Verrucomicrobium spinosum DSM 4136 = JCM 18804: one gene and its partner. The main gene of each other region encodes a partner of the protein of the gene in region 2 in a complex. Links are inferred from orthologs where the notes say so. Each region holds a gene or a part of one and is shown on either strand. Other genes may lie near its edges. The genes, in order: mfd and uvrA.

Region 1 (14,666 bases), 2.1 Mb from region 2 along the record:
GCCAGTGTATCTCCCGAAACTCCCTCCGAAGTTGCGGGAGAGGAAAGCACCGCTGAGAAACGCGGCCCCGGCCGGCCCAAGATGGGGGTCGTGGCCCGCGAGGTGACCCTCCTGCCCCGCCACTGGGAATGGCTCAATCAACAGTCCGGCGGAGCCTCCGTGGCCCTGCGGAAACTGGTGGAAGACGCCCGCAAGACCCACGCCGACCGCGACCGGAAACGCCAGGCCGCCGAGGCCGTGCACCGCTTCCTCCATGCGCTGGCCGGCGACCTGCCCCAGTTCGAGGAAGTGACACGCGCCTTCCATGCCGGCGACATCTCCCGCATGACGGAACTCATGGCCGACTGGCCGGAGGGCGTGAGGGAGCATGTGGAACGGTTGGTGGGGAGGGGGGGGGATTAGTGCTTGGTGCTTGAAGTTTCGGGCGCGGGGGACCTGCAAAGCGCAAGCTTTGTTGATCACTCCCCGCCTTTGAGCTCCAACGAAGCGGGTTGGAGTACCGACTTTAGTCGGCTCACCGGCCAAACCTCCCAGCACGCCCCTCTCACCTGGCGAAGTACTTACCTTTAACCAATGGCATCACCGCGCCCCCCATCCATCGCTCCATCGCTCCATCGCTCCATCGCTCCATCGCTCCATCACTCCATCACTCCATCACTCCATCACTCCATCACTCCATCACTCCATCACTCCATCACTCCTTGACAGCCATCGAATAAATCCATACGCTTCGCCAGCATGACCCCTCAACCGGCTCACGCTGCCCGCTTTCTGCTCTCGCATCTGCCCAGCTGGACCATCCCCGTGGCCCTGGCGGCGTGCCTGGCCGTTCCGCATGCTCCCTGGGTGACGGAGGCTCAGGCGCAGGGTCACCTGCTGTCTCGTTCCTACCCCGGAGCGCCCGTGCCGGATCCGCTGGAATTTCTCCTGCCCGGAGACCCGGTGGATGAAAAGAAGATGCGCCTGAGTATGGCGATGCTGCGGGTGCCAGCGGTGGAGTTCGCCAAAGCGCTGGAGCAGGATCATGAGGCAGGCAGCCTCTCGTGGCATCGCTGGCTCCTTCAGGCGAAGGCTGCGGGGAAGCTCGTGCTAGTGGAGAGCTTCCGGGCGGAGGCCGGGCCGCGGGAGGCCTTCAAGTCCGGCTATCAGCGTCCCCAGCACTACATCCGCCAAGGAGAGTCTTCTCAACTTTGGTCGCGGATCATGCAGGAGAATGCCCCCCAGCTCAATCCGGAGATCTGGGACAGGATGCTGGACAACCTGGACCAATCCCCGGTGGGCTCAATCGCCACGGGCGAAATGACCTTGGAGCCCGATCAAGGCGGCGTTGAGATCAAACTCAACGTCACCTGCGCCGCCCGGCCCGTGAAGCGGCCGTCGCCAGCCTGGGTGCACCCCCATTTCCCCGCGCCCAAACTCCTCTTTCCCACTTGGGAGTTTCAGGGCCACCTGCTTGCCCCCTTGAGCGAGCCCTTTCTGCTGGCCGCCCAGATGGAACCGCTCGCCACTGCGGGTGAGCCGGATACCGAGACGAGCCCAACGCACGTGTGGGTCTTGTTTGGCAAACTGACGCTGTCACCCGATGTGGCAGAGCGGACTGGAGACGCCCCTCCGCTGGAAACAGCGGCAGGAGCCTGGCAAGCCTGGTCCTTGGACCTGCCAGCACAGGCCGCTCAGGGCTGGCTGCGGACCCGCCGTTCTGATGCGGACGACGGCCTGAGGCTGCGGCAGTGGCTGGCCAAGGCACAACCCGGAGGCGAAGTCCGGCTCCGATCAGTGATGAGCGGGTCCTCCACTCTGGGCAAATCCAGCCGCCTCACAGACAACAACGATCTCTTTGTCCGGAGTGTGGTGAAATGGAATGACTCCACCGGGTTCGAGCCCACACACAATGACCGCATTTTCCGTCCCTGTGAGGCGGAGGACGACGAGTTCAGCCGCCGCTACGAGTTAAACTTGCAAACCTCCGGCATAGTCCTCCCTCCCGGTGGCGGCATCCCTTGGCAACTCGCCCTGTTGGGCCATTCCCAGCCCTCTGCTCCCCTGGTGTGGAGGCGGTGGAAGCACGCGATGGAAGGAACGGAGCAGGACGAAGGCAACCTGGAGCTGGCCGACGCCCCCTACCGCGAGGAGGAGGGCTTCTCGCTGGAGACTCTGTCGGCATTCCCGCCTGGGAAAGCGGTGCTCCTCAGCACCAGCCAACAGGGGAAGCGGATGCTGGCCACGTTTGCGCGGGTGATGGACGGCACCCCACCGCCTCAGGCACCGCAATCGCCCGCGACAGAACCGCCGCGGACACCCGTGATTCGCGATCCCTTTGGTCCCGACAATGGCCCCGCAGCAGCCCCGCCTCTTCTTCACACCACCGTCTGGCAGATCGACACGCCGCTGGACTGGATGGTGAAAGCCCTGGCCCTGGCCCCCGATCAGGCCGGCAGCCTGGCCAACCAACTCCTGGGCGCCACCCAACAGGGTCAGGCCACGGTGGTGGCAATGAACACGCGCCGCCAGATCGCAGACAACACCTCACGATGGAATGCGACCCAACCCGTGAACTTTTACGGCGGTCCCTATGTGAACACCGCCCCGCATGCCAAAGGCATCTACTTCAACATGCGCCACCTGGAGCAGATGGCGACGGGGGCAAAGGAACGGATGGACATCACCGTGGATGCGCAGTCAGGTCTGGCGGTGGTGAATGCCGAGCTGATCGCCATCGGGACGCCCGCCTGGCGACACTGGGGCATCTGGCAGCCCTCAGTTTCAGGAACCAACGCCGCCAATTCCGGAATCAGGCGCCCAGCCTTCCCCACCGATCTGCTCCACCTGAGCGCAAAGCTCCCGCCCAGGCAGCCGCAGGTGGTCGCCGTGTCCACAGCGCCGGATGCCACCACTCCGGGTGCAACGGGATCCCGTCTGCGCTGGTGGGTCATAGGAGTGAACAAGGAGGATCAGCCCGCTCTCGTGCAGCCCGTCGAGCCCCCGGCACCCGCCCGCAGTTCCCTGGTCCAGGCCGTGATCCTGCCCCTGCCCAAATCGGAAACCATCCCCGGTGACAGCAGGGCCCTGGCGGAGCGACTGCTGGCGGAGGCCGCCGCCGGCACCCGGGCCGTGCTGGATGTGTCCACCGTGCTGCGACTGGGCACCCGGGACTACACCGCGACCCTCACCTCCGGCACCGACTACTACTTCACCAACGGCCGCACCCATCCCTACACGGAGGATCAAGCCGCCCTCATCAACGCCCCAGCCGTGATGCCACCGGACTCCGAGTACGACGATCAGATCAACCTGCAGAACCGGATCGTGGGCACCCGCCTCGAAGTGAACGAGGAAAAGTGGACGCTCACCCGCGACCTGTCCCCTCCCCAAGTGGTGACCGACACCTTTCAAAACGTGCGCTACGAGTTCCCCTGGCAGGAAGAGGAAACTACCAAACGCACCGCTGTCTCCGTGCAACGGCCCATCTTCAAGGTCCTCACGAAAGAAGGGACCCTCCCCGCACCAGGGCACCCCGTCGTGGTGCGGCTCACGGAGGAAATCGTGGTCGTGGTGAGGGTGGGGGCTTAGTGCTTAGTGCTTGGTGCGGCGAGGGGTGCGGGGTGCATGGCTGGCTCATTGAGGTTCCAGTTGGTGAGATCACAGGTTCCAAAAGGACCGAAGGTCCGGACTCGTTGCAGCCATGGGCGACTGCCCAAGCGTCTGGAGTTGTTTCGGGCTTTCAGCCCTCCACTTGCACCCCAAGGAGGTGCTACGAGGACGAGCGACGACTTGCTTCCCTGATGGCAGAGGTCCCGTATGCGAGACGGCTCAGAAAAGCTTCTCACTGGCTGAAGCCCAATGCCATCAGGGAAAAAGGTTGGGCAGAGCGATCAACGCCGTTGCATGATGAAACTGAGGACCAACGGTCCGGTGTCATACCAGCCTGGGGCAGCGCCCCAGGTTAGGGGTTGAAAGAGAATCGGAGGGCTGAAGGCCCGGCCTCATCCATCCTGCCCACGACGAGCATCCCTGAATGACCCCGGGCCTACAGCCCTCAACCTCTAAAACCAACGCCAACCTTGGGCGTTGCCCAAGGCTGCTATCATGCCGGGCTTTCAGCCCTCAGCTCGTTCGCCAAAGGCGAATCATCGACCTCACCAGCTTTTCCCTGATGGCATTGGGCTGAATCCAGGACACAGCCCTATCGCCCGCGCCTGCGCCGCCCCAAGAACCAAGAACCAAGAACCAAGAACCAAGAACCAAGCACTAAGCACTTTCCTTCCCCTCAATTGAGTGGCAATGAAGGGGTTGTGCAGATCCAACAGGGGCCTACGATAGGGTATCATGAAGCCTGTCACCCCCGAGGATAGCCTTCGCATTTTTATTGTGGAGGACCAAGAAGCCATCCTCAGGCTCTTGTCGTTTTACTTGAGGGCCAAGGGTCACACCGTGGTTTCGGCCTGTGACATGGACCATGCCCGGAGGACCTTCCCTGAAGGTAAATGGGACCTGCTGATCTGCGACAAACATCTCCCTGACGGAGACGGATGGGACCTGCTCTTCGTGGGCCCACACGCCCCTGCCCCACCGTATCGCGTGGCCATGAGCGGGGCCGCCACGGATCGCGATGTCGAAAGCGCCCTCATCGACGGATGTCACCACCTGCCCAAGCCCTTTGGGCTTGAACAACTCGACTCCATTCTGGAAGCCGCCATCTTCCATCGGGCGGGTCATGCTGCGGCCCCGGCAGGGGACCATTGAGGCTGACAAAAGGGACCACTTCTCGACTGCCCTCAAGAGACCGAACCTCAACCCCGTACCAGAGACAGGACTCGAACCTGCACTTGTTTCCAAACCAGATCCTAAGTCTGGCGCGTCTACCAATTCCGCCACTCTGGCGTACGGGAATAAGAGCGGCGATTTAAGGGGCTACCTGCGGATGTGGCAACGGGTTTTTGCGGATCTTTTGCCGCCTGCGGCGGAGACACAAGACGGGAAGACGAAAGACACAAGACCTGAGCCGCCAGTGGCTTGCCGTTCCGCCACTGGAGACGACCCCGCCGAACCAAGCACTAAGCACCAAGCACCTTCTCCTCCTTCTTCCGCGAGGCGATCCAGACGGCCACCATGCCGGTGGAGAAGATGATGAGGAGCGGTACGATGCCCACTACGGGGCTGACGATGGCGCGGCAGGTGTTCCGCACCAGCCAGGGGTCGAGTTCCCCGTTGCGGAGGATCCGGGTGGTGAAGACCAGGCTGCTGAAGTACTTCATGCCAAAGACCCAGCCGGCGTGAAGGCCGATGCTGTACCAGAGCCCGCCACTGCCGAGCCGGGCGCGCCCCAGGGCCCAGCCGACGGCGGCCAGCACCAGGAACTCGCCCACGACATTCTGCCAGAGGCCAAAGCCCCGGAAGAGCTGGGTGATGACCCAGAAGCCGCTGAACCAGGTGACCTGATCATTGGGCAGCGCTCCATCCAGCGGAGGCTTGAGGAAGTGCAGGATGGAAAAGAAGGCGGTGGTCCAGAACAGGCCGGAACGGCTCCCCAAGGAGCGGCAGAGAATGACCAGGATGACCCCGCGAAAGAGGAACTCCTCCAGAATGCCGACCGTGAGCCCGGAGGCAAGGGCGGAGCCAAAGTCCAGATAGTCTGGCGCTGGCTTGAGCCGGGAGACTCCGAAGGTGAGACACACCCAGGCCAGCACGCCCACGGAGAGGAGCGCGACCAGGAAGGTGGTGCCAAACTGCCTGATGCCGCGGGCAAAGGGCACATTGCCCACGATCTCGCGGAACGGCATGTGCAACGCTTTGAGCAAGAAGGGCAGCCCGATCAGGGCCGCCAGCAGTGCGGCTCGATTGAAATAGCTGGGGAACTCCTTCTCCCCCAAGAGCTGGGCCACCCCACCCTGCGGGTCGGCGGAGATGACGGCCTGGGCGGGAAAAAACAACGCGGGCGTGAGCAGGGCACCCAGCAGCAGCACCAGCAACACAAAGCCGCTGATGATGAGAAGGTCACGATGCTTCGAGGAAGAGGGCATCTGTGCTGGTAGCCCGGAGTTGCGGTCGGCGCAAGGCTCTGGCCGGGATCGGTGGTCCCGCGTGGGGGGGGGCGACACCGCCCTGCTGAAGCACCGCATCACCGCGCGCCCGCCGCCTTCACCGCCCGGGCCAGATCCACATTGGCCTCCAGCAACTCCTGGGGCACCTTGTCCAGCGCATACGTCTCCTGCCCGCCAATGCGGTTGATGATGACGTTCTTGCCGCTGATGGAGAAGGAAAAAGTGGTGGGGCGGCTCGCATCACTGACGGCCGCGGCGGCGATGGATCCGGCGGATGCCCCCAGGTCCTCCGCCTTGAAGCCCAACAAGGGGGCCATGCGGGGATTCGTCCGGGCCAGTTCCCTGCGCGGGGCGTCGGGGAGTTTTTTCAGATCGTCCAGTGGCACGGTGGAGAAGCCTCCGTCATGCATGAGCTTGATCTCCTGGTCTTTCACAGCAGACATCCGCACGTTCTTGTAGGTCTTGCCCGCGATTTCCAGCACCTGCACATAGTCCGCCCTGGCATTCGCATGCTGGCGCTGAAACTCCTGCAGCGGCATCCAACGACCGGCCACCACCACATTGCCCTGGCGGTGCTTGTCCAAGGCTGCAACGATCTGGCCGATGAGCGGCTGCATCAGGGCCACCGCTTTGGGATACCGCCGGGCGGTCTCCCGGGCGTCCGCTGCGATTTTCTCCAGCCCCTGCCAGTCCTCCTCACTCACCAGGGTCAGTTGACCGTAGCTCGGGTACGGCACCATCTTGCGCAGCACCGGTGGCTGGAGTTGTTTAGACGAACCATCTGCAAAAGTGAAGGTGCTGGTCATGCCAAACGTCTCCACAGACACAAACTCGTGCGCCGTGGCAAACTCGTCCCCGCTGCTGGCGGAACTGCCAATGACCACCACGCCCCCCTTGGCCGGGATGGGGGCAGCGGCGAGATTCAGCGATCCCAGACATACGACAGCCGCCACCAGAGCGGCACTCCAGGAAAGGTGGGGGCGGGTGGTCTTCATGCGGGGTAGGGTTGCCTTTGACGGCTAGCGGGCACCGCCGTTCACACCGGCTCCATAGGTGCGCAGAGCCGCCACACTGCGCTCGAACTCGCCCTTCTGGTAGGCGATGTCTGCTTCCTTGTTGGGGGCCTTGAAGGGGGGGATGGGCTTCCCTTTCCTGGCCAGGGCTTCAAACGCCGCCAGATCTTCTGACGGCATTTTCTCATAGCCCAGCTCTTTCAGGAACTCTGGCTTCTTGAAGGGCAGTGGTTTGGCAAAGCCGGAGATGGTCTCGATGTTGAGCGGGACGCCCGGGCAAAGCTCGGCAAACCGTTTGGTGTACGCTTTGAAGTCCACGATGCCTTCACCGATGGCCGTCCACTGCACCGTCGCGCCATTTTCGCTCTCCCAGATCATGGAATCGCGCACGCTGGAGCAGTTCACATAGGGCCCGAGCACCTCCAGGTGCCGCAGCGGATCCTCCATCACCCAGGTGGCGTTGCCGGGGTCAATATTGGCCCCCACCCAGTCTTTCCCGGCGGCCTCGATCAGCGCCTTCAGTTCGTGGGACTGCATGTCTCCCGCATGGTTTTCGATCGAGATGCGGATGCCCGCTTCATGAGCCCGGCTCTTGCAGGCCTGGAACACCTTCAGCAGCGATTCGATATGCCGCTGAATGCCGCCATCCCCCTTGCGGTCGTCATTGCTGCCCAGGTAGCAGCGCGCCACCGGAGAGCCCAACGCTTTGGCCACGCGAATGCAGAGGGCGAGATGCTCCTCCGCGGTGCCAAAGGTGTCCTTGAATCGTGCGGAGGTGGGGCAGACGCTTGAGGTCCCCACGTACAAGGCCAATCCTGCGCGGTCTGCCTGCTCCTTCAGCCCTTTCAGATACGCGTCCTCGAAGCTCTCAAACGGCAGGAGTTCCGAGAGGAACAGGGTGTCCACCTTCTGAGATCCGGCATACTCGATGAACTGAGGAGCCTTCCACCCGGTTGACCGCACCGCAAAGTGGTCCAGGCCGATCCGGACCTTGAGCGGCCCACCTTGAGCGAAGGTGGATACGCCAGGCAGCGTGGCGGCAGCAGCAGCGGAGGTTTGAAGGAAGCAGCGGCGGTTCATGGCCGCACATCTCACCGGAACTGCCCCGCTTTGGCAACTGAATTCCGCCCGCTCTGCGGGAGACAGAAGACTGAAAGACTCAAGACAAAAGACCCGGGGGCGCTCGTGGCAGGTAGTGAGGCTCCCTACAGCGGCAAGAACCGAACAAGTGTGGACAGCGCGGTGGGGAAGTTGGATGCCGGAGGCATCCCAGCTATGAGCCGGGGGTTGAGCGCAGCGATACCCCCGGGGGGGCCATAGTAGGGATTCACCCCGGAGGAGTGACAGCAACGGGAGCCGGCTGATGGACGTCGCTGGCATCCACTCCGGGACACCCATCCGCTCCGCATAGCAGGGGTGCACCCTCCCGGCGACATCCACCTCGCCGCGAACTTCAAAGAGTTGTTTCATACGGCGCTCTCGTCATTGCTCCGGCTCGCTCACTCCACCACAAAAAAGAGCCTCGTCCCAAGCGGAACGAGGCTCTGAAAAATAAACTTGCGGGAGGCAGGGCCCTTTTGGGTCAGCTTAGGGCTGCACCAGATCGGACTGCTTGCTCAACCAGGCCAGGAAGCCTTTGCGCACGGAGTCTGGCTGGATGATGGCCTTGCTGGCCAGACCGGACAACCAACGGTTGACGGCGTTGCGGCCCTGTTCGCTCTGGATGAATTTTTCGATCTGCGGGCGGACCTTTTCCAGCGGCTCCATGTTGCCGGGCTGCTTGGCTTCGCAGTAGATGATCATGTAGTTGCCGCCGATCTCCACCACGCGGCTGACTCCGCCCACTTTGAGGGCAAAGGCCACCTCCGCGATCTCGCGGCTCAGCGTGGCACGCTCCTGCAGGCCCCAGTCACCGCCGGACTCGGCACGGCTGTCCTGGGAGTAGGTCTTGGCCAGATTCGCAAAGTCCGAACCGTTTGTCACTTTGCCGCGGATCTCTTCGGCGAGTTTCTTCTGGGATTCAGGAGAGGCACCGACATTGCCGATCGGATACTTGGGGATCGTGATGGTGCTGAACTTGATGTAGTCCTTGTCGCGGAACTTGTCGGCGTTCTTGCGGTAGAACTCCTCCACCTGCGCGGGTGTGGGGGGAGCCAGATCCTTGGTCTGGCGGGCACGCAACACGGAGACGACCATCATCTTCTGGCGCTGTTCGCGGAACTTCTTGAGCGTCATGCCGGTTTTGGCCAGCTCCATGAGGAACTTCTCGCGGTTGCCTTCGAAGTTGTCGCGCACGATGCCGTTGATGTCGTCATCGATGTACTGGGGCTTGATGGAGCCACCGAGTTTGTCGAACTCTGAGAGGACCAGCTGGCGCTCGATCAGCGCGTAGAGCGCGCCTTCACGGAGCTGGGCAAGCCGGGCGGTCTGCTCATTGGGGTCACGCACGGTCATGCGGATGAGCTGCTCCTGAGCTTCCACCGCCTCCTTCACTTCAGATTTGGTGACGACCTTGCCGTTCACCACCACCGCGATGCCGTTGGAGCTTTGGGCCACGGCAGAGCTCACGGCAGACAGGGTGAGCGCCAGGGTCAGGCTCAATAAGAGGGGACGGTACTTCATGATCAAAAACTTCTCAGCAGGTGGAAAGACTCGCGCAATTGTAGGGTTGGGTCATTCGCTGTCAAACGGGGAAACTTGCCGCTCAGCAGGACATATTGACCATTTCGGGTAAGCATGAGCTTGCCCTCTTTGACCTCCACTGCGGAAATGCTGGCATGTGCAGCAGCAAGCTTGATGCCAGCGCAGACGAGGAGGTTCTCCACAGCGGGAGGAGGCGGGCCGTACTGGTCGCGCCAGTTGCGCTCCAGGGTATCCAGCTCCTTGCGGGTCAACACCTCCCCCAGCAGGCGATAGGCGGTGATGCGGGAGCGGGCGTCCTCGATGTAGCTCTGGGGAATGAAGCAGGGGATGCGCCACTCGTTGGCGGTGACCAGCTTCTGGCGATCAGGCGGCCGGTGGGCCGTGGCGGCGGTCACCCGTTTTTGGGGAGTGCCATCCGCCTCCTGGAGCCACTGCGCCTCACTCATGCACAGGAAGTCCACACGCAGGCTCACCTCCATGGGCGGAGGGGTGCGGCGGCCCTGGAGGCGGGCGGTGGCGGACTTCAACATCTGGCAATATAGATCAAAGCCGATCGCAAAAATGTGCCCACTTTGCTCTGTTCCGAGCAAATTGCCCGCTCCGCGAATTTCCAGATCCCGCATGGCGATTTTGAACCCGCTGCCGAGTGCGGTGTACTGCTTGATGGCGGTCACCCGTTTTCGCGCGTCGCCCACGGTCATGAGGTCGCGGGGCAGCATGAGGTAGGCATGGGCCCGCTCGCCCCCGCGTCCCACCCGGCCGCGCAACTGATAGAGGTCCGCCAGGCCAAACCGGTCCGCGCGGTCGATGATGATGGTGTTGGCGTTGGGGATGTCCACCCCGCTCTCGATGATGGTCGTGCAGAGCAGCACATCCGCCTCCCCGGCGATGAAGCGGCGCATCACGTCCTCCAGCAGGGTCTCATCCATCTGGCCATGGCCGATGACGACCCGGGCCTTGGGCGACAGGGCCTCCAGCTTGGCCTTCATCTTCTCCATGTCCATCACCCGGTTGTGGAGGAAGAAGACCTGCCCGCCCCGCTCGATCTCCTTGTTGATCGCATCACGAATGATCCGCTCGTCATAGCCGCACACGCTCGTCTGCACAGCGTGCCGGTTGGGCGGCGGGGTGTCCAGGGTGGACATGTCCCGCATGCCCACGAGACCCAGGTACAGCGTGCGGGGAATGGGGGTCGCACTGAGCGTGAGCACATCCACCAAGCGGAAGAGCTGCTTGAACCGCTCCTTGTGTTTCACGCCGAAGCGCTGCTCCTCATCAATGACCGCCAGCCCCAACTGCTTGAACTGCACATCCTTGGAAATCACGCGGTGGGTACCCACCACGATGTCCACCGTCCCGTCCTTCACTCCTTTGAGAATCTCCTTCTCCCGTTTCGCCGGGGTCAGGCGGCTGAGCATCTCCACCGTCACGGGATAGTCAGACATGCGCTCCTTGAAGGTGGCCAGGTGCTGCTGGGCCAGCACGGTCGTCGGCACCAGCACGGCCACTTGCTTCCCCCCCATCACCGCCTTGAAGGCCGCCCGGATCGCCACCTCGGTCTTGCCAAAGCCCACATCCCCGCAGAGCAGGCGGTCCATGGGCTTCTCCTGCTCCATGTCGCGCTTGATCTCGGCGATGGATTTCAACTGATCCGGCGTCTCCCGGTAGAGGAAGGATTGCTCGAACTCCACCTGCCACTTGGTATCGGGCGGGTGGGCATGGCCCTTCAGCGTCTGGCGCTGCGCCGCGATGCTGAGCATGCCGGCGGCAAACTCTTCCACGCTCTTCTCCGCCTGGGCCCGGGTCTTCACCCAGCGGGCGTCTCCCAGCTTGTTGAGCGTGGGAGCCCTGCTCCCCACCCCGACATAACGGGAAACCAGATGAGCCTGGGACACGGGGACGAAGACCTTCGCATCCTCCGCGTACCGGATGACCATCACCTCCTCACGGCGGGCGCCTTCACGCACTTCTATGCCGCCATACTTCCCGATCCCGTAGTCCAGATGAACTACCAGATCCCCCTCCCGCAACTCCCGCAGGTGGTCCCGCGCCTGCCTCAGCACCTGGGCCTCATCCAGCTTGGAGCCGCGGAAACGGCGCGTGTTCTGGTAGCGACCGAAGACCTCTGCGCCGGTCAAGACAGCCAGCTTGGCGGCAGGGATGACAAACCCCCGGTGCAGCAGGCCCAGGGCAAGCTCCAGGTCGTGTTTCTGCAACCACTCCCCTCCCACCAGCTCCTCAAAGCGCTCCCGCTCCCCGGGATTGTGGAAGAACATGACCACCCGCCACTTCTGCTTGCGCCAGTCCTCCACCTGCCTGGTGAACTGCTCACGACGGGCCTCCTGCACCACGAAGTCCCCCGCGTGGAAGACCCCCAGGGGATTCTCGAAGATGGCCGTGGAAAAGTCCTCCTCAGCCAGGTCAGCACGCGCCCCGGAGGTGATGGTAACGGTTGCGGGTGACAGCGTCTCCACCTCCAGGGCGATCACCGCATCCTGCTCCTGAATGAACTGCCGCACCGTGGTCGTCTCCCCAGTCGTGTCCGCAGAGTGCAACAGCAACTGCATGCGCTGAAAGCGTTGCACCGAGGTCTGGGTGTGGATGTCGAAACTTCTGAGCGACTCAAGCTCATCGTCAAAAAACTCCATCCGCAGCGGCTCCTCCGCCTGCCAGGAGAAGACATCCACAATGCCGCCGCGCCGGGCTACCTGGCCACGCTCAGTCACCACTGGCACCCTCTCGTACCCCGCGCTCCCCAGATCCTGCAGGAGGGCCTCCACATCCAGCTTCATGCCGGTCTGGAGGGACATCTTGCCCGCCTCCAGCTCGTGCAGCGCCGGCACCTCCTCATCCAGACTGTCCGCGCATATCACCAGCACCCGTGGTTGACCTTCGTCGCCACCCGTGGCCTCCCCACTGTCGCCAGGCCGGGCTTTGCCCTTGCCATGCCCCTTTCCAGCCATGGACTCGGAAAAGCGCGTCAGGGCCGTGATTCGCTCCGCCAGCGCATCGGGGTCTGGCAACCCTGCGGCATCTCCCATCTGGGAAAGCCTGGGGAAGAACAACGCTGGCAAACCCCAGACCCTCAACTCCCCCTGAACTTGCTCCTGCACGCGGGCATCTGGGCAGACCACCCACAACCGCCGCTTGGGCAGAGCCTGGGCCGCGAGCGCCGTGGCGAAGGGCCAGGCTTCTTTGGCCACATGGTCCAGAATGATCCCGCCACTCTTCAGCGCCTTCCAAACGGTCCCGAAAGGTTTGGCCCCATGGGCCACCTTCACCAGGCTTTCCGCCAGGTGGTGCTCGTCCACATGCAGCTCTTTTTCCTTGGCCATGAACACAATGGAGCAGAACCTGCTGGCGGGGAAAGCCGCGCAGATTCTGCTGCTAAATCGATAAACCTGAGGCGCAACGACTGCAACCGTCCGGCGTGCCCGACCAGACTCCTTTCACCCGGCTAGGAAGCCTTGCGGGCTTTGGCCGCTTTGGGGTCAGCGGGCTTGAGATCCGGCTTCTTTTCGTCCCCCAGCTTCACGTCGGACTTGGCCAGCGTGATCGCTGGGATGCCGAGCAGCTTGGCGGCCTCATCCAAATCCTGATGGCAGTTGCGCAACGCCATCTTCTTCAGTTCGCGGTCCAGCCAGGGGATCAGCTCAAAGTCCGGCAGGGCCTGGGCACCGTGCAGCAGGGACTGCAGGGCGTCCTGCATGCGCATCAGCGTGTGGATGGGTGTCGCGATCCGCTGGGTATTGCTCCCCAGCGGGATGTCACTGGGCAGGAGCACGTCTGTGTTGCAGAGGGCACAGGCGCGTTGAAGCGTATTTTCCAGCTCACGAACGTTGCCCGGCCAGTCATAGGCCTCAAGCAATGCCAGGGCATCTTCACTGAACCGCATCTGCGGGGTGCGCTTGCGCGCGGCCATCTTCTGAAGGAAGAACTCTGCGAGAATCCGAACGTCTTCACGGCGCTCACGAAGCGGCGGAATGTGGATGCGCACCACATTGAGGCGGTAGAAGAGGTCCTCACGGAAGCTGCCTTCCGTGACTTCCTTTTCCAGATCTTTGTTGGTGGCAGCCAGCACCCGGACGTCCGTCTTCAGGGTGGAGTTGCCGCCCACGCGGCTGAATTCGCCCTCCTGAAGCACGCGCAGCAGCTTGCTCTGCACGGTCAGAGGCATGTCACCGATCTCATCCAGGAAAAGGGTGCCGCCGTCACATTGCTCAAAGCGTCCCATGCGCTGGGCGACGGCTCCGGTGAAGGAACCCTTCTCGTGACCAAAAAGCTCGCTCTCCAGCAGGTTGTCAGGAATGGCGGTGACGTTGATCGCCACAAACTCCTTTTGCGTGCGTGGACTGAACTTGTGCACGGCCCGCGCCACCAGCTCCTTGCCGCAGCCGCTCTCGCCGGTGATCATCACCGCGGCATCCGAGCGGGACACGCGACCGATGAGCTTGAAAACCTCCTGCATGGGCCCGCTGCGCCCAATGATCGTTTCCTGAATGCTCTCCGAGGAAACCGGCTGGGCGCTGGCGAGCGTGACCTTTCTGGCCTCCACCGCACGCAGGGCGCTCTCCACAATGGAGCGCAGGTCGTAAGGCATCTGTTCCTTACGCAAAAAATCATACGCACCGAGGCGCATGGATTCAATGACGGCGCTCGTCCCTGCCAGCCCGCTGAAGAGCAGCACCATGGCATTGGGATCCTGCTGGCGCAGGCGCTTGAGCAACTCAATGCCGCTCATCTGCGGCAGGCGGGCTTCGCTCAACACCAGATCCGCCCGCTGCTTCATATAGGCTGCGAGCGCCTCTTCCCCACGCTCGAAACTCTCGATCGTCACATTGGGGGACTTGAGGTGTGATACAGCCCAAGCAAGAAAGTCTGTGTCCGGATCCACGATGAACAGCCGCGTGGATTCGGGAGGAGTGTCGTTGGTCAGCATCGGAAAGGCACTTTCACACAATTGAGGAGA
Region 2 (14,305 bases):
TGGCGTTACTCGCGGGACCAGGCCAGCAAGTCGAGAGCAGCCTTCTTGATCTCGGCCTGCTTGGCAGAGTCCAGGTCTGCCAGCAAGGGCAACTGAGGCCCGGTGGCGGCAATGCCCGCGAGGTCCACCGCGTGATGAAGCACCTGGATGGGGTTGTAACCGTTGCGGAGGTCTTCCAGCGCGAGGAAGCCCTTGCGAATGGTCTCCGCCTTTTCAATGTCGCCCGCCTTCAGGGCCTCCAGCATCTGCTGGGAGCGGTTCGGAGCGACGCAGACGCAGCCGGCGGTGTAGGCGTGCACGCCGAACTTGGTCCAGTGAATGATGGCTGGCTGCTCCCCGATGCCGCTGACCAGGAGTTCGCGAGGCACCTCATTGGAGATGGCCTCAAGGAGGGGATCTACGGCGGGGTTGTCACGCACCACGGCGTACTTGATCCAGGAGATCGCTCCGGCTTCCACGAGGGACTTCACCACATCCACGGTCACGTAGCCTTCGTCCTTCACGTAGAGCACGGCCGGGCGGCCAAATTTTTCCACGAACCGCAGAACTGCGGCGCGCACGCCATCGGGCTTGGAGACGGCGGTGGTGGGGAGGATCATCGCGGTGGGGAACTGCTTGCGCGCCAGGATGGCGGCCTGATCCATCATGGTGCCAAAGTAGGGCCCCACAGCGGGGATGATGAGGGAGTTGGCTCCAGCAACCTCGGCCAGCTGGTCGAGCACTTCCTCGTATTCGCCCAGAGAGATGTTGTAGAAGTTGGCGTTGCCGCCATACAGAAAGATATCCACGCCGCCGTTCTCGATGTGGCGGATGAGTTTGGTGTTCTCGGCTGCGCTCACTTTGAAGTTGGCGTCCCGACAGAGCGGGGGCACGGAGATGACGGAGCGCTGAAGGTCAGAAGGCGTGAACGTGGTTTGCATGGGAAAGAAACAGGGGTGCTAGGTTGGAGATGATTGCGGTGGGGCGCAATGAGCAAAAGTGGACTGCTAGTGGATGCGGGGCTCCGGGGTCGGCGTGCCCGTGTGGTGGAGGAAACGGAAGTCGCAGCCTTCGTTGGCCTGGGTCACCTCGTTGAGGAAGAGGTGGAGGTACCCTCGATCCACCTTGCGCTTCGGTGCCTGCCATTCTGCTCGGCGGGCGGCCAGTTCCTCATCGCTCACCTCCAGGGTCAGGGTGCGATCAGGCACGTTCAGGGAGATGATGTCCCCGTCCCGCACGAAGGCTAATGGACCGCCCACGGCGCTCTCTGGGGCGACATGGAGGATGCAAGCACCGTAGCTGGTGCCACTCATGCGGGCATCGCTGAGGCGCAGCACATCGCGTACGCCTGCCTCGAGCAATTTTTTGGGCAGCGGGAGCATGCCCCACTCCGGCATGCCGGGTGCGCCCACCGGGCCGGCGCTCTGGAGCACCATCACGGAATCGGCGGTGATGGGCAGGTCGGGATCGTCCAACCGGGCGGCGAGGTCTTCGTAGTCCTTGAACACGACCGCCGGTCCGGAGTGCGTCCAGAAGCGTTGCTCCATGGCGCTGTGTTTGATCACGGCTCCATCAGGGCAGAGATTCCCGGTAAGCACAGCGGTTCCGCCCTCGGGTGACAGGGCCTGATCACGTGGCCTGATCACCTCTGTATTGTGGATCACGGCATCGGCCACGTTTTCCCCCAGCGTCTTGCCATTTACTGTGAGGCACCCTGGATTCAGGATGTCGGTGAGCTGGTTTAACAGGGCGGGCAGGCCCCCAGCAAAGTAGAAATCCTCCATGAGGAAGCGGCCGGCCGGCCGCAGGTCGGCCAGACGCGGGGTGATGCGGGAGACGGCATCGAATTCACTCAGCGGCAGCTTGATGCCGGCGCGACCGGCCATGGCGATGAGATGCACGATGGCATTGGTGCTCCCTCCCACGGCCATATCCGCCACGATGGCGTTGTGGAAGGCTTCCTTGGTCAGGAACTTGGCGGGGTTGAGGTCGTTCCAGGCGTTCTCCACGATCTGGCGCCCGGAGGCGGCGGCCATGCGCCAGTGGCGGGCGTCGCTGGCGGGGATGCTGGAGGCTCCTGGCAGGGAGAGTCCAAGGGTCTCGGTGATGGCCGTCATGGTGGCGGCGGTGCCCATGGTCATGCAGTGACCGTGGGAACGGGCGATGCCGTCTTCGATCTCACACCAGTCGTCCTGGGTAATGTTGCCCGCACGCAGCTCGGCCCAGTACTTCCAGGCATCGGTGCCGCTGCCCAGAGTCTGATCGCGCCATTGGCCGCGCAGCATGGGGCCACCCGGCACGAAAATAAAGGGCATGTCAGCACTGAGCGCTCCCATGATGAGGGCGGGGGTCGTCTTGTCACAGGCACCCAGGAGCACGGCCCCGTCCACCGGATGGCAGCGCAGCACCTCCTCTGCTTCCATCGCCAGGAGGTTGCGATAGAGCATGGTGGTGGGCTTCATGAAGTTCTCGCTGAGCGAGAGCACGGGAATCTCGATCGGCATGCCGCCAGCCTGGAGGACCCCCTTTTTGACGTTTTCTGCCAGCACCTTGAAGTGCAAATGGCAGGGATTGATCTCCGACCAGGTATTGAGGATGGCGATCACCGGCTTGCCCTGCCAGTCTTCCGGTCCCAATCCGAGCTGTCTGGCCCGGGAGCGGTGGCCAAAGGAGCGGAGATCATTGGGGCCAAACCAACGGTAGGAGCGGAGCTGATCAGGAGTACGACGGGTGGGCATGGGGATGGAGGATGGCGGGAACGGCGGGCGAGTCAAACGACCGGAAAAACCAAACGCTGACTGACGCTTCAAGCTTGCCACGATCCTTCCGCTGCATGTAAACAGGGCCGCATGGTACTGGAGTCAAAGTCATGTGTGGTCACCGGAGCGGCGCGAGGCATCGGTCTGGCTCTGTGCAAGGCGCTGGTGGAAAAAGGGGCCAAGGTGGTGATGGCGGATATGGATGCCGCCGCACTGGAGTTGGCCGCTGCCAATCTGGGGGCAGCGGTGCTTCCCGTGGTGTGTGATGTGAGGCAGGCGGAGTCTGTGGCGGAGGCCGGGAGAAGGGCACAGTTGGCGTACGGTGCCGTGGATGTGTGGATCAACAATGCTGGCCTGGCCCGGCATCGGTGGATCACTGACTACACTGAGGCCGAAATCGACCTCATGCTGGATGTGAACCTGAAGGGCACGATCCTGGGCTCCCAGGAGGCTCTGCGGCGGATGATTCCGGCGCGGCGGGGGCACATCGTGAATATCATCTCGACTGCCAGCTTGCGCGGCATCCCCTCTGAGACCGTGTACTGCGCCGCAAAGTGGGGCGTACGTGGCTTCACCCAAGGTATGCAGGAGGAGGCCGGTGCTCACGGCATTCGGGTAACGGCTCTGCTGCCCGGCGGTGTGGATACCGCATTTTGGGACGGGGCCTCAGATCGCAAGGCCCCCGTGGAGAAGTTCCTGAGCCCCGCTCAGGTGGCGGAGGCTACCCTCAAGATGCTGGAAATGGATGACTGGTGCGTGCCGCGGGAACTCGTGCTGCGGGCGATGGCGGATTCGGACTTTTCAGTTCAGCCCTAGGTTCGAGATTTTTAACTGCATGCAGCATGCAACATTAAAGGTGCGAGGTAATATCTAACCCTTTCGCCTGTAGATTCTGCTCATTGAGCCGCAGCCGGGCGAATATTCCTAATTGAGAGCGGAAGCTCTGCTAGGGAGGCGGCAGAATCGCATGACCGCACCCTCCCCATTTCGCACCGTGGAGTTCTCAGACCCGGCTTTCACCGGCCCGGGGCTGCGCTTTGCCACTGTGAAAAGCAACGCTCTAAAACGACGTGCGGATGTGGCCCTCTTTACCCCACAGGGGTACATGCCCAAGAGCCTCCCTCTCGTGATTCTGCTGCATGGCGTGTATGGCAGTCATTGGGCCTGGGCGCTGAAGGGCGGGGCCCACCGGGTGCTCCAGAGGCTGGTGAGCCGGGATGAGGTGCCACCCATGATGCTCGCCATGCCCTCAGATGGACTCTGGGGCGATGGCTCAGGCTATCTGGCGCACCAGGAGGCGGACTATGCCTCCTGGATCGTCGATGAGGTGCCAGCGGTGGCCGCCCTGTTGGCACCTCAGGTGGAGGGGGCGCCTCAGTTCATCGCGGGACTCTCCATGGGTGGCTACGGAGCGATGCGGCTGGGGGCCCTGAATTCCAAAAGGTTTCGTGGAATAAGTGCACACAGCAGCATCACCGACTATCGGCAGACGCAGGAGTTTGTGGAAGAGCCATTGCACGAGGTCAAGCTGAAGCCGGGTGAGGTGACTTGTGTGGCGGAAGCGATCCGGATGAACCGGGCTCACCTGCCCGCGTTGCGCTTTGACTGTGGCACGGACGACCCTTTGATCTCGCACAACCGGAAACTTCATGAGACCCTGCGGGACGAGGGCATCCCGCACCACTACCAGGAGTATCCCGGTGGACACACCTGGCGGTACTGGAGCACCCATCTGGCGGAGACGCTGCGTTTTTTTGGCGGTTTGGTCAGGTGAAAAGTTCCAGTTGCACCTAGATCCCGACCTCAAGTGAGGCGGTTCGAATCTCTTCTGGTGAGCTCTCCGGTCGGTTGAGCACTTGGATCAGATTCCGCACCTCAGGGCTGCCGATCCCGGGTTCCTTAAACAGAGGGTGCTGAAGGAGATCGGTGATGGAGGGGCGCAGCTGGGGATCGGGATGGAGCATCTGGTTGATGAGCCGGTCCAACGTGCCGACACCCAGACCGAGAAGATTGCCCGAGCCATCGGTGCCCAGGGGGCGGGCGGTATGGTCAGAATCGGTGCCGAACTGCAAAACTTCATTGTACACCTGCTGCTGATAGTTGGGGTCCTCCTTGCTCAAGGTCGCAAAGAGGTGCTGATTGCCATGGAAGAGCTGGAAAGCGGTGATGCCCAGAGCCCAGGTGTCAGACTTTCCGGTGACCACGAAGCCTTCCTCCTCGCCGGGCAAGGGTGCTCCGGACTCAATGGCACGGGACGACGCTAGGACCTCCGGTGCCAGGTGCAGGGTGTTATCGATGGGCTTCCCCTGGAATCGCTGCGAGGTGCCCTGGAGGGAGAATCCGAAGTCGGCCACCTTGGCGCGACCGTCCTCACCCACCAGGAAGTTTTCCGGCTTGATGTCGAGGTGCAGCATGCCTCGGGTCTCCTGAACGTGTTGCATGCCTTGCAGCATGTCGCGCAGCAGGGTCAACCGGGCGAGGTTGGCGGACTCTGGGGTGATGTGGCCGCGGTCCTCGGCCTCCGTGATGCGGGTGCCGACCTTGGCGACGTCTCCCCCGGGGGCCAGTTCCATGGCCAGGAAGACAAGCCCGTTGGGGGAGAGAAAGGCTCCTTTGTACCCCACAATGTTGGGATGGCCCGCACCATGGGCGAGCTGGTGGCTGCGCGCCTCCCGGGCGGAGATCTCAAAGAAGGGCTGGGCGGTCTCCTCATCCAGCATCGGCATGTTCGCGATGGTGGGGTACTTCAGCACGATGCGTTCTGTCTTCTCCACCTCCTTCCCGTCCTCGACTTCCGTCCAGCGGGCTTCGTAGAGGTCCACGATGCCGAGGTCCCCGTGGTTCAAGTAGTCAACGCGATGATAAATGCGGCCGTTGAGCACGCAAGTCTCCGGATCCACCATGTGATTGGAGAGCTGGCTCACCGCGGCTGTGTAGGCCTTGTTGATGAAGAGCTGCACCCGATATGGGGCCGTGTCAAATGAGGCTCCCAGAGCATCCCGCCCGTCGCCAAGGGTGGTGGCGAGCGCGCGGTGCAGGTCTTGTTTGAAGGTGGGTCCTTTGGAGGTGATGAAGCCGAGTTGCTGATCCTCCGTCAGCTGACGAAGGTCCCGGGCCATGAGTTCACCCAGCGTCTTGGAGAGATGTTCAAGTGCGTCATCGTCGCGATTGGCGACGGCTTCCTGAAGGAGTCGTCCCAGGCTCTGGAAGGTGTCCGACTGAAGGGTCTCCCGTGAAACATGCTTGAAGCTGGATTCTTCCAATAGGGGAGGCGCGTCCTGGCCAAGCACCACATCAGTGTGCGGTGTCACTTGATGTGATTGCTGGCGGAAGGCCTCTGCGGCGGAGTCAAAACCGGTGCGCTCGTGTGTGGTGACGTGCTTGAGCCGGTCGCGAGAGAAGCTCTGGATCTCCTGGTTGATTCCGCCCTGGGCGTTCATGCGGTCAGGATCCTCACCGAGTTTTGCAAAGAAGATCTCCTGCTTGGCCGTGGCAAACTCATCGCCCCTTTCCACATGCGTGGGTCGAAGGCGGCCACCCGCATCCTGGAGTTGCTTGTCCAGAGGTTGGTAGTTCTCCAACGGCACGAGTTGCCGGTGGGCCTCGGCTAGGCGGAGGTTGAGCTCGTTGTTGGTGCCCTGAGGATTGGCGCCCTCCAGGTGCAGCTTCAGGGAGCGGAGGGTTTCCACCCTGTGCTCAACGGGGGCACCTTCATGCTCCTGTTCTTGCAACATCACGGCAAGCCGGTCAGCCTCTTCGAGGTGCCTGCAGGGCAGGGTCTGGATCTCACTTTCCACGAACCGGATCATCTCCGCGACGGGGCCGGCATCGCCATGACCTTCGCCCCCGCGATGCTGTTGAATGATCTCCAACTTGACCTTTAGCTGGTTCAATACTGGAAGAAGCTCCGTGTCTGGAGCGCCCTGGGACTTGAGCTGGTGGTATTGTTCCCCCAGTCGGATGGCGGCCTTGTGATTGCTGCCGATCGCAGGATCTGGGGCGAGATGGTTGTTGATCCGGAGGGCCAGGCGCAGTACCCCGTCCTTGAGATTCGCATAGCGGGAGGCCCGGCCGATCGCGGTCTTGATGCCCACGCGGCTCAGCAGATTTTCGGTGGAGACTCGGTCCCCGCCCAGGCGGGTGTTGATGCTGTCCACTACGGTCTGCTGGGAGGCGCGGGCCGTGCCATTAGGGCTGATCTTGATGCCGCCCGGCTGGTCCTGCTGGGGGGCATGGCCTGGATTGAGATGCTGCTGCGACTGGGTTCGGGTGACGTTCATAGCGATGGCAGTGGGTGAAGGCGCGTGTGTCTTCTACTCAGCCTTTGTGGCTATGGCGGTTACACCGTGGAGGATTTGCTGGACTTGCTGGTGGGGGCGGGTGTTAGCACCTGACGAAGAAATCTCCCGGTGGGGCTGGCCTTGTTGGCGGCCAGCTTTTCCGGGGTGCCTTCAGCCACGATCATGCCGCCCTCACTGCCCCCACCGGGGCCGAGGTCGATGACCCAGTCGGCACACTTGATGACGTCCAGATTGTGCTCGATGACGATGAGGGTGTTGCCCGCGTCGCGGAGTTTTGTGAGCACTCCCAGCAGCGTCTGAATATCCGCAAAGTGGAGTCCAGTGGTGGGCTCATCCAGCAGGTAGAGGGTGCGCCCGGTGGCTTTTTTCGCCAGTTCTGCGGCGAGTTTCACGCGCTGGGCTTCGCCGCCAGAGAGGGTGGCCCCGCTCTGGCCGAGCTTCACATAGCCCAGACCGACCTGTTCCAGCGCATGCAGCTTGGGGAAGATGTTGGGCTGACGGTCAAAGAAGCGGCAGGCCTCGGCCACGGTCATCTCCAGCACCTCGGAGATGCTGCGCCCTTTGTAGGTGATCTCCAGGGTCTCTGCATTGTAACGGCGGCCCTGACACTGATCGCACGTGACCTGCACGTCGCTGAGGAAGTGCATGTCAATCGTGAGCACACCATCTCCGCCACACTTCTCACAACGGCCCCCGGCGACGTTGAAGCTGAAGCGGCTGGAGTCATACCCGCGAACCCGGGCGGAGGGGAGCTGGGCAAAGAGATCCCGGATGGGCGTGAAGGCCCCGGCATAGGTGGCGGGGTTGGAGCGCGGACTGCGGCCGATGGGAGACTGGTCGATGACCACCACCTTGTCCACGCCATGCAGCCCGGAGAGATGGTCATGCTCACCGGGCTCGTCCTTGGCGTTGTAGAAGTGCCGCATGAGGGCGCGCCGCAGAATGGCATCTACCAGGGAGGACTTCCCGCTGCCGGAGGGGCCGGTCACGCAAACGAAACTGCCGAGGGGGAAGGAGACGGTGACGTTCCGCAGATTGTGCTCCCGGGCACCGTGGATGGTGATGCAGTCTGGCTCGTCCCGATGGGAGGCGGATTCATCCACGAGGAGTTGTTTCTGCGATCCGCGCCAGGGGATGCGGGTGCGGGGCACCGGAATGGAGATGCGGTGGTCCAGATAGGCTCCTGTGGTGGAGTGCTCATTCCGCATGACCTGGGCGGGGGTGCCCTCTGCGATGATACGGCCTCCCAGCGGCCCGGCACCGGGACCCAGCTCGATGATCCAGTCCGCGGCCCGCATGGTGTCCTCATCATGCTCGACAACGAGCACGGAGTTGCCCAGATCCCGCAGACGCTTGAGCGTGCCGATGAGGCGCTCGTTGTCGGCCGGGTGGAGGCCGATGCTGGGCTCATCCAACACATAGAGGACGCCCGCGAGACCGGCCCCTATCTGAGTGGCCAGGCGGATGCGCTGGGCCTCGCCGCCGGAGAGGCTGCCGCTCTCCCGATCCAGTGAAAGATAGCCGAGGCCCACTTGATCCAGGAAGTCCAGACGCTTGAGGATCTCCTTTTGAAGTTCCTCGCAGTAGGTGCGCTGTAGATCGGTCAGCACCAGTTCTCTCACCCAGGGGATCGCATCGCGGATGGCCAAGCGGGTGATGTCATGAATGTTGAGCTGGGGCCGCGGTGTCGTGGCTGCGGTACCCAGCAGTACGGCCAGCACCTCCGGGCGCAGGCGGCGGCCTTGACAGGTCTTGCACGGCAGCGGGTTCATGAAACGAGCCAGCATGGACCGCAGCTTGTCCGTCCTGGTCTCTGCGTACATGCGCTCCACCTGCGGTACCAGGCCTTCAAAAGGTTTGGCCAGACTGCGTTTGTTCCCATCGAGCTTCCAGCCAGTGGGTACGGCTGTTTTGCCCGTACCCTGGAAGAGGGCTTCCTTGAAGGCAGCCGGTAGTTTTTTAAACGGCGTGTTCATATCGGCGCCGAAGTGTCCGGCCAGGCCCTCCACGGCGCGGTCATGCAGGGCTTTCAGACGCGGTTGCCGCGTCCACCATGTCTTCACCGCCCCTTCCGCCAGGGTTTTGGACTCGTCTGGCACGAGCAGATGCGGGTCCGCCGCCATGAGGGCTCCCACACCTTCACAGGCGGGACAGGCTCCCAGGTGGGTGTTGAACGAGAAGTGCTTGGGGGTGAAGTCTTCCAGCACCAGCCCCGTCTCGGGGTTGGCATAGGCGGTGGTGAAGGTGCGGACCTCCCCGGCCTCGCCTGGACCGGTGAGAAAGCGCACCTCTCGCGGGTTCCATTTGAGCGCTGTTTCGAGCGCCTCCATGAGGCGGGTGCGTACGCCTTCCCGGATGACGAGCCGATCCACCACGATCTCGATGGAATGGGGCTCGGCCCGGGGTGTGCGGAGTTTCTCATCCAGCTCCAGGATCTCGCCATCCAGCCGCACACGGACGAATCCCTGGCGCTGTAGTTTCTCAAAGAGGCCGCGGAAGTCGCCTTTCTCGTGATCGACGGCGGGTGCCAGGACGATGGCCCGGGTTCCTTCAGGCAGGGTCAGGATCTCCTCGGCGATCTCGGCGGAGGTCATTTTCCGCAGGCGCACGCCCGTGGTGGGATCGTGCGGCTGCCCGGCGGCTGCGTAGAGGACGCGCAGGTAGTCGTAGATTTCAGTGACGGTCGCGATCGTGGAGCGGGGATTGTGCGCCACGGTGCGCTGCTCGATGGCCACGGCAGGTGACAGGCCGTCAATGAAGTCCACATCCGGCTTGTCGAGCTGGTCCAGGAACTGCCGTGCATAGGCGGAGAGGCTCTGCACATAGCGGCGCTGGCCCTCGGCGTAGAGTGTATCGAACGCCAGGGAGGACTTGCCGGAACCGCTGACTCCGGTGAGCACCACAAGCTGGCCTCGGGGGATGTCCACATCCACATTGCGCAGGTTGTGCTGCCGGGCACCCCGCACGCGGATGATGTTTTCTGCTACAGGGCGGGAATTCATGGGGCAGGGGATTGTCAACATCCACCGGAAGGGGGGCGGCATCAAGGCACAGTGCCGGGCGGGAGGTCAAAAAGTTCTGAAATATCGGCGCAACCTTCTCAAACACCGTGTGTTTACGATGTCCATGTCCACCCTGACCTTGCGAACCGTCCCAGCCTTACTAGCTTGGAACATGCCGGAATGGACTCCGACACCCGCAACACCCCAACCTGCCGTGGATGCCTCCGCGGACGAGGAGAGTGTGCGACTGATGCTCAGGGTGAAGGAAGGAGACATGCGGGCTTTTGAACAACTGGTGGAGATGCATCAGCGTGCCGTGATCGGCACCGTGGCCCGGATGCTGAACAACATGGACGATGCGCACGACATCGCGCAGCAGGTCTTTGTGCGAGTGTGGCGCTCCGCCGCCCGCTACGAGCCCAGTGCGAAATTCACCACCTGGCTCTTTACGATTGCGCGGAATCTCGTCTTCAATGAGATGCGGCGTCGTGGGCGGAAGAAGGAGGTCTCCATGGAGGAGGATCAGGAGGAACACCATCGGGAGCATGCCACCTCACCCAGGCAGAATCCTGACAATGTGGTCGCCCAGGGGGAAATGGAGACCGCAATCGACCGTGCCATCCAAAGCCTGCCGGAAAAGCAACGCCTGGCAGTGAGCCTGCGCAAAGATGCGGACATGCCCTATGAAGAGATCTGCGAGATCCTCGGCATGTCTCTCTCGGCCGTGAAGAGCCTGCTCTTCCGCGCAAGAAACGAACTCAAGGAGAAGCTGTCAGCCTTTCTGGACGAGTCCTGAACGGCAAATTTCACCAGCTCTCTGTCGGGTGACGTGACTGGATCGTGACACGCGGTGGCTGCTGGGGGGAATAATTCTGTTGGCAACCTGTCCGTGCGTGTGGCACCTCAGAAGTGATGCCCACGTCCCCCCTGCCAAGCATCCCGGCGGCCTCTGAGTCTGCTGACGCCCAACCCAAGAAGCATCCGGCACTGTCGGAGCAGATCGGGGCGGTCTTGTTGTCGATGGGGGAGCGGTCCATCCGCCTGCGGGACATCATTGAGGTGCTGCATGGCGGCACCTATCTGATGCTGCTGATCCTGCTGGCACTGCCTTTCTGCATGCCCATACCTCTGCTAGGGCTCTCTACGCCCTTTGGCGCGGTCATTGCCATCATTGGCCTGCGTCTGGCGCTGAGGAAAGAACCGTGGCTGCCAGACCGGGTGTTGAATGTGGAGCTCTCCCCGAAGATGGCGGGTCGCATCCTCGGGGCCAGTCAGAAGGCGGTGCGTGGCCTGGAGAAGATGCTCCGTGTGCGGTGGTCGGTGCTGGTGGATCCACCGGTGTTCCAGCACTTGTACGGTGCCATCATCTTCGCGTGTGGGTGTCTGCTCCTGCTGCCGCTGCCCATTCCCTTTAGCAATGTGCTGCCAGCCGTCCCTGTGATCCTTCTCTCCGGAGCCTTGCTGGAAAGGGATGGCAAATTCGCCGTCGGTGGTCTCGCCATGTTTCTGATCAACCTGGCCTTCTTTGGTGCGATCTTCCTGGGCGGCGGCGTGGTGATCAGCTGGCTGGAATCCTGGTTCAGCGGCATCTACGATCCCGAGGAACCTCTCACGCCTGCCTTGGAAGAGATTCTGGAGCAGGGGGTTGCCCCCTAGAACCGGAGTGGCAGATCGACTGGTGCGTCTCGAAACGCGCCAGCGTCTTGGAGTACGGTGGCTCGACACCGTTTTCGCGAGCTTGTGGCACTTGGTCCTTCCAAGTGGCCTTCTTCAGCCGGTGGTGTCGATCCGTCAGAGGCAGTGGGCGTGAGGATGACATCCCTGGGGTAATGGTCCACCCTGACACACTGCCTCCAGGTGATGTGGATCGTTTGTTGAACTCCCTTGGAGTTCTATTGAGTTTGCATCGCTACCCCGGGGTGGCGACGGCTTCGCGGTCTGACCCCGGGGCATTTTGTCTCACGCCGTTGGCGTGAATCTTCTATCAACAGCTGCAAACGCCAGCTGCCAAGCCGAGGAGCGACCTTTTTCGACCAGTTACACCCCCACCCATGTCTGCTTCTCACTGCTCTGCAGGATGGCCTCGCAGAGCTTCACCTCATGGTGGCCGTCATCGGCGGTGGCGTAGAGCACCGGAGTGGTCTTGCCACTGGCAATGTGCTCGTACACGGCGCGGTAGTGCATTTTGTGCCCATCCGGGAAGCCCTCGGCATGGCCGCCAGGGTTGTCGGTGAAGTTCGCCACATCTTTGTCGAATCCGGCGGTGTTACGGGTGAGAACCTGATTGGGTTGGTCGCGATACCCGGCCTGGATTTCGTTGGGCTGCTGGAACTCCCACTGCACGCTGCCTTTGGTGCCGTAGATGCCCATGTAGAGGCTGCACTTCCAGCCCGCGGCCACCTGGGAGATGGCGCAGTTCGCATGCGTGCCGGACACATGACCATGATCAGCGTCGCCGAACTTCAGCAGCACGCTGCCGAAGTCCTCGGTATCCACTTCATACGGGACCATATTGGCGGGATCGACCTGGGAGGTGAAGGTCTGCACCTCGCCGGTGGGCCGGTAGCGCGTTTTGTGAAAGGTTTCCAGTGTGGCAAAGACGGACTCCGCCCGGGCCCCGAGGATAAAGGAAACGGCGTCGATCCAGTGCGTGCCGATGTCGCCCACGGCCCGCAGTTTGCCGCCCTCGCTGGAGAGCACACGCCAGTTGTAGTCCGTCTCCTTGAGCAGCCAGTCCTGAAAGAAATGCCCCTGCACGTGGATAATGCGGCCGAGCTCACCGCGCTGCACCATGGCGCGCATCTGGAGGATGGCCGGGTAGAAGCGGCAGAGATAGTTCACGGCAAAGACGCGATCGCTGGCGGCTGCGGCGGCCACCACTTTGGCGGTCTCCTCCGTGGTCATGCCGAGGGGTTTCTCACACACCACATGCTTGCCCGCGGCGAGAGCTGCCAGCGACTGCTCCACATGCACGCGGTTGGGAGAGGTGATGTGCACGACGTCCACATTGGGGGAGTGGATCAGGCTCTGGTAGTCGTAGTCACCGTACACCTCGGGGACACCCCATTGATCCGCCAGAGCCCGGGTGCCCTTGGTGGAGCCGCTGATCGCGGTGATCTGGACGCCCAGGCGTTTCAGGGCCTCGATATGGACGGGGGCGATGAAACCGGTGCCAATGATGCCAGCGCGGAGGTGATGCAGAGGAAGGGGCATGGGTGGAAGGGAGCGAGGAAAAAAGTGAGGGACAGTCGGGAGGCGGGGATTCAATCGGATTCAGGGACTCCGGGCAAGCTCCAAGCGCTTATGGCCGGGGCGGGGTCTCTGGGACGGGAAGAAACTGGACGGCATCTGCCACCACCACCTTGGTGGGATCGGTGCCCTCGGTGCTGATCCGTACGAAGCCGGACTTCCCTGCGGTGAATTCAAAGACGCCCAGACTGCGAAAGAGCCGGTCATGGGCTGGCTCTTCCTGCTGATTGATCCGAACGAGGGTGTCACCCCCGGCATGGTGGATGGTCACCGGGGTGTTGGTCGCACGGCGGACGTTGTAACAATGGGCGACTCGCACCTCATACCGACCCGCCTTGGGCAGATCCGGGGTGAAGGTGACGGACTTGGTGCCTTTGCCCGCCTTCATGTCGTGGAGGTAGCCCAGGCCGATGAAGGGTGGGGTATGGGTGGAGTACTGCCAGTCGCCCACCAGTTCGGCGGCGGTCTCATCCACCACGATGCCCGGGAGTTTGGAGGGATCAGACACGATGAATGGCACCAGCTCTGGTCGATCCACCTCGCCCGGAGCATGGATGTTTGCCACGGCCTTGGGGTGGGGTTTCAAGGTGGGAGGTGGCGGGTCGGCATGGCTCAGGCCCAGCAGGAGCAGGAACGGGGATCCCGCCCTGAGGGTGAGGGGCCAGCGCCGCAGGGTGGCGGGATGAGATGAAGGTCTCGGGCGGGGCACTCCAACGATACGCCAATGTTGATGGCGGCTTGCAGAATTTGCATTGCAGGCAAGCCCGGGCAAAGCGATGAAGGAGGGGAATGTTCGGAAAAGGTGCTCCAGGAACAAAGCGCTTGTGTGCCCTCTATGCACTCAACGCGGCCGCCTTGGGGCTCTGGAGTGTGAACTTTCCCAGTGTGCTCAAGGCCCACGGACTGGAGAGCTTGGTGCCCTACACCTTTGCCTGCAACGCCTCTGCCGCGCTGCTGTCACCCTTGGCGGTGGGGGCGTTGGCGGACCAGCGGATGGCCCCGGAGCGGGTGCTGC

What was found.
Region 1: the proteins of uvrA (region 2) and mfd are in contact, whole or in part, in a crystal structure (PDB 4DFC), measured with the Escherichia coli proteins. The link is inferred for Verrucomicrobium spinosum DSM 4136 = JCM 18804 from one-to-one orthologs.

The regions. Positions count from the first base shown.
Region 1 is NZ_ABIZ01000001.1:1,789,221-1,803,886, reverse strand. What follows is about bases 9,479-13,344. They hold mfd (transcription-repair coupling factor), read right to left. Parts: upstream 13,033-13,344; coding sequence 9,679-13,032; downstream 9,479-9,678. Other genes in these bases: VSP_RS34245 (sigma-54-dependent transcriptional regulator), read right to left, coding at 13,155-13,344; VSP_RS06930 (peptidylprolyl isomerase), read right to left, coding at 9,479-9,676. Also shown: VSP_RS06965 (DUF2239 family protein), read left to right, coding at 1-402; VSP_RS06960 (hypothetical protein), read left to right, coding at 739-3,570; VSP_RS39000 (response regulator), read left to right, coding at 4,327-4,743; VSP_RS06945 (CPBP family intramembrane glutamic endopeptidase), read right to left, coding at 5,055-6,020; VSP_RS06940 (hypothetical protein), read right to left, coding at 6,119-7,036; VSP_RS06935 (sugar phosphate isomerase/epimerase family protein), read right to left, coding at 7,061-8,134; more of VSP_RS06930, read right to left, coding at 8,642-9,478; more of VSP_RS34245, read right to left, coding at 13,345-14,636. UniProt on the Escherichia coli protein: Couples transcription and DNA repair by recognizing RNA polymerase (RNAP) stalled at DNA lesions. Mediates ATP-dependent release of RNAP and its truncated transcript from the DNA, and recruitment of nucleotide excision repair machinery to the damaged site.
Region 2 is NZ_ABIZ01000001.1:3,901,743-3,916,047, forward strand. The notes cover bases 6,878-10,382. They hold uvrA (excinuclease ABC subunit UvrA), read right to left. Parts: upstream 10,042-10,382; coding sequence 7,078-10,041; downstream 6,878-7,077. Other genes in these bases: VSP_RS15740 (protein kinase domain-containing protein), read right to left, coding at 6,878-7,018; VSP_RS15750 (RNA polymerase sigma factor), read left to right, coding at 10,166-10,382. Outside these bases: VSP_RS15720 (dihydrodipicolinate synthase family protein), read right to left, coding at 6-920; araD (L-arabinonate dehydratase), read right to left, coding at 987-2,717; VSP_RS35700 (SDR family oxidoreductase), read left to right, coding at 2,829-3,554; VSP_RS15735 (alpha/beta hydrolase), read left to right, coding at 3,706-4,512; more of VSP_RS15740, read right to left, coding at 4,529-6,877; more of VSP_RS15750, read left to right, coding at 10,383-10,837; VSP_RS35705 (exopolysaccharide biosynthesis protein), read left to right, coding at 10,954-11,697; VSP_RS15760 (Gfo/Idh/MocA family protein), read right to left, coding at 12,079-13,254; VSP_RS15765 (golvesin C-terminal-like domain-containing protein), read right to left, coding at 13,343-13,999; VSP_RS15770 (MFS transporter), read left to right, coding at 14,080-14,305. UniProt on the Escherichia coli protein: The UvrABC repair system catalyzes the recognition and processing of DNA lesions. UvrA is an ATPase and a DNA-binding protein. A damage recognition complex composed of 2 UvrA and 2 UvrB subunits scans DNA for abnormalities.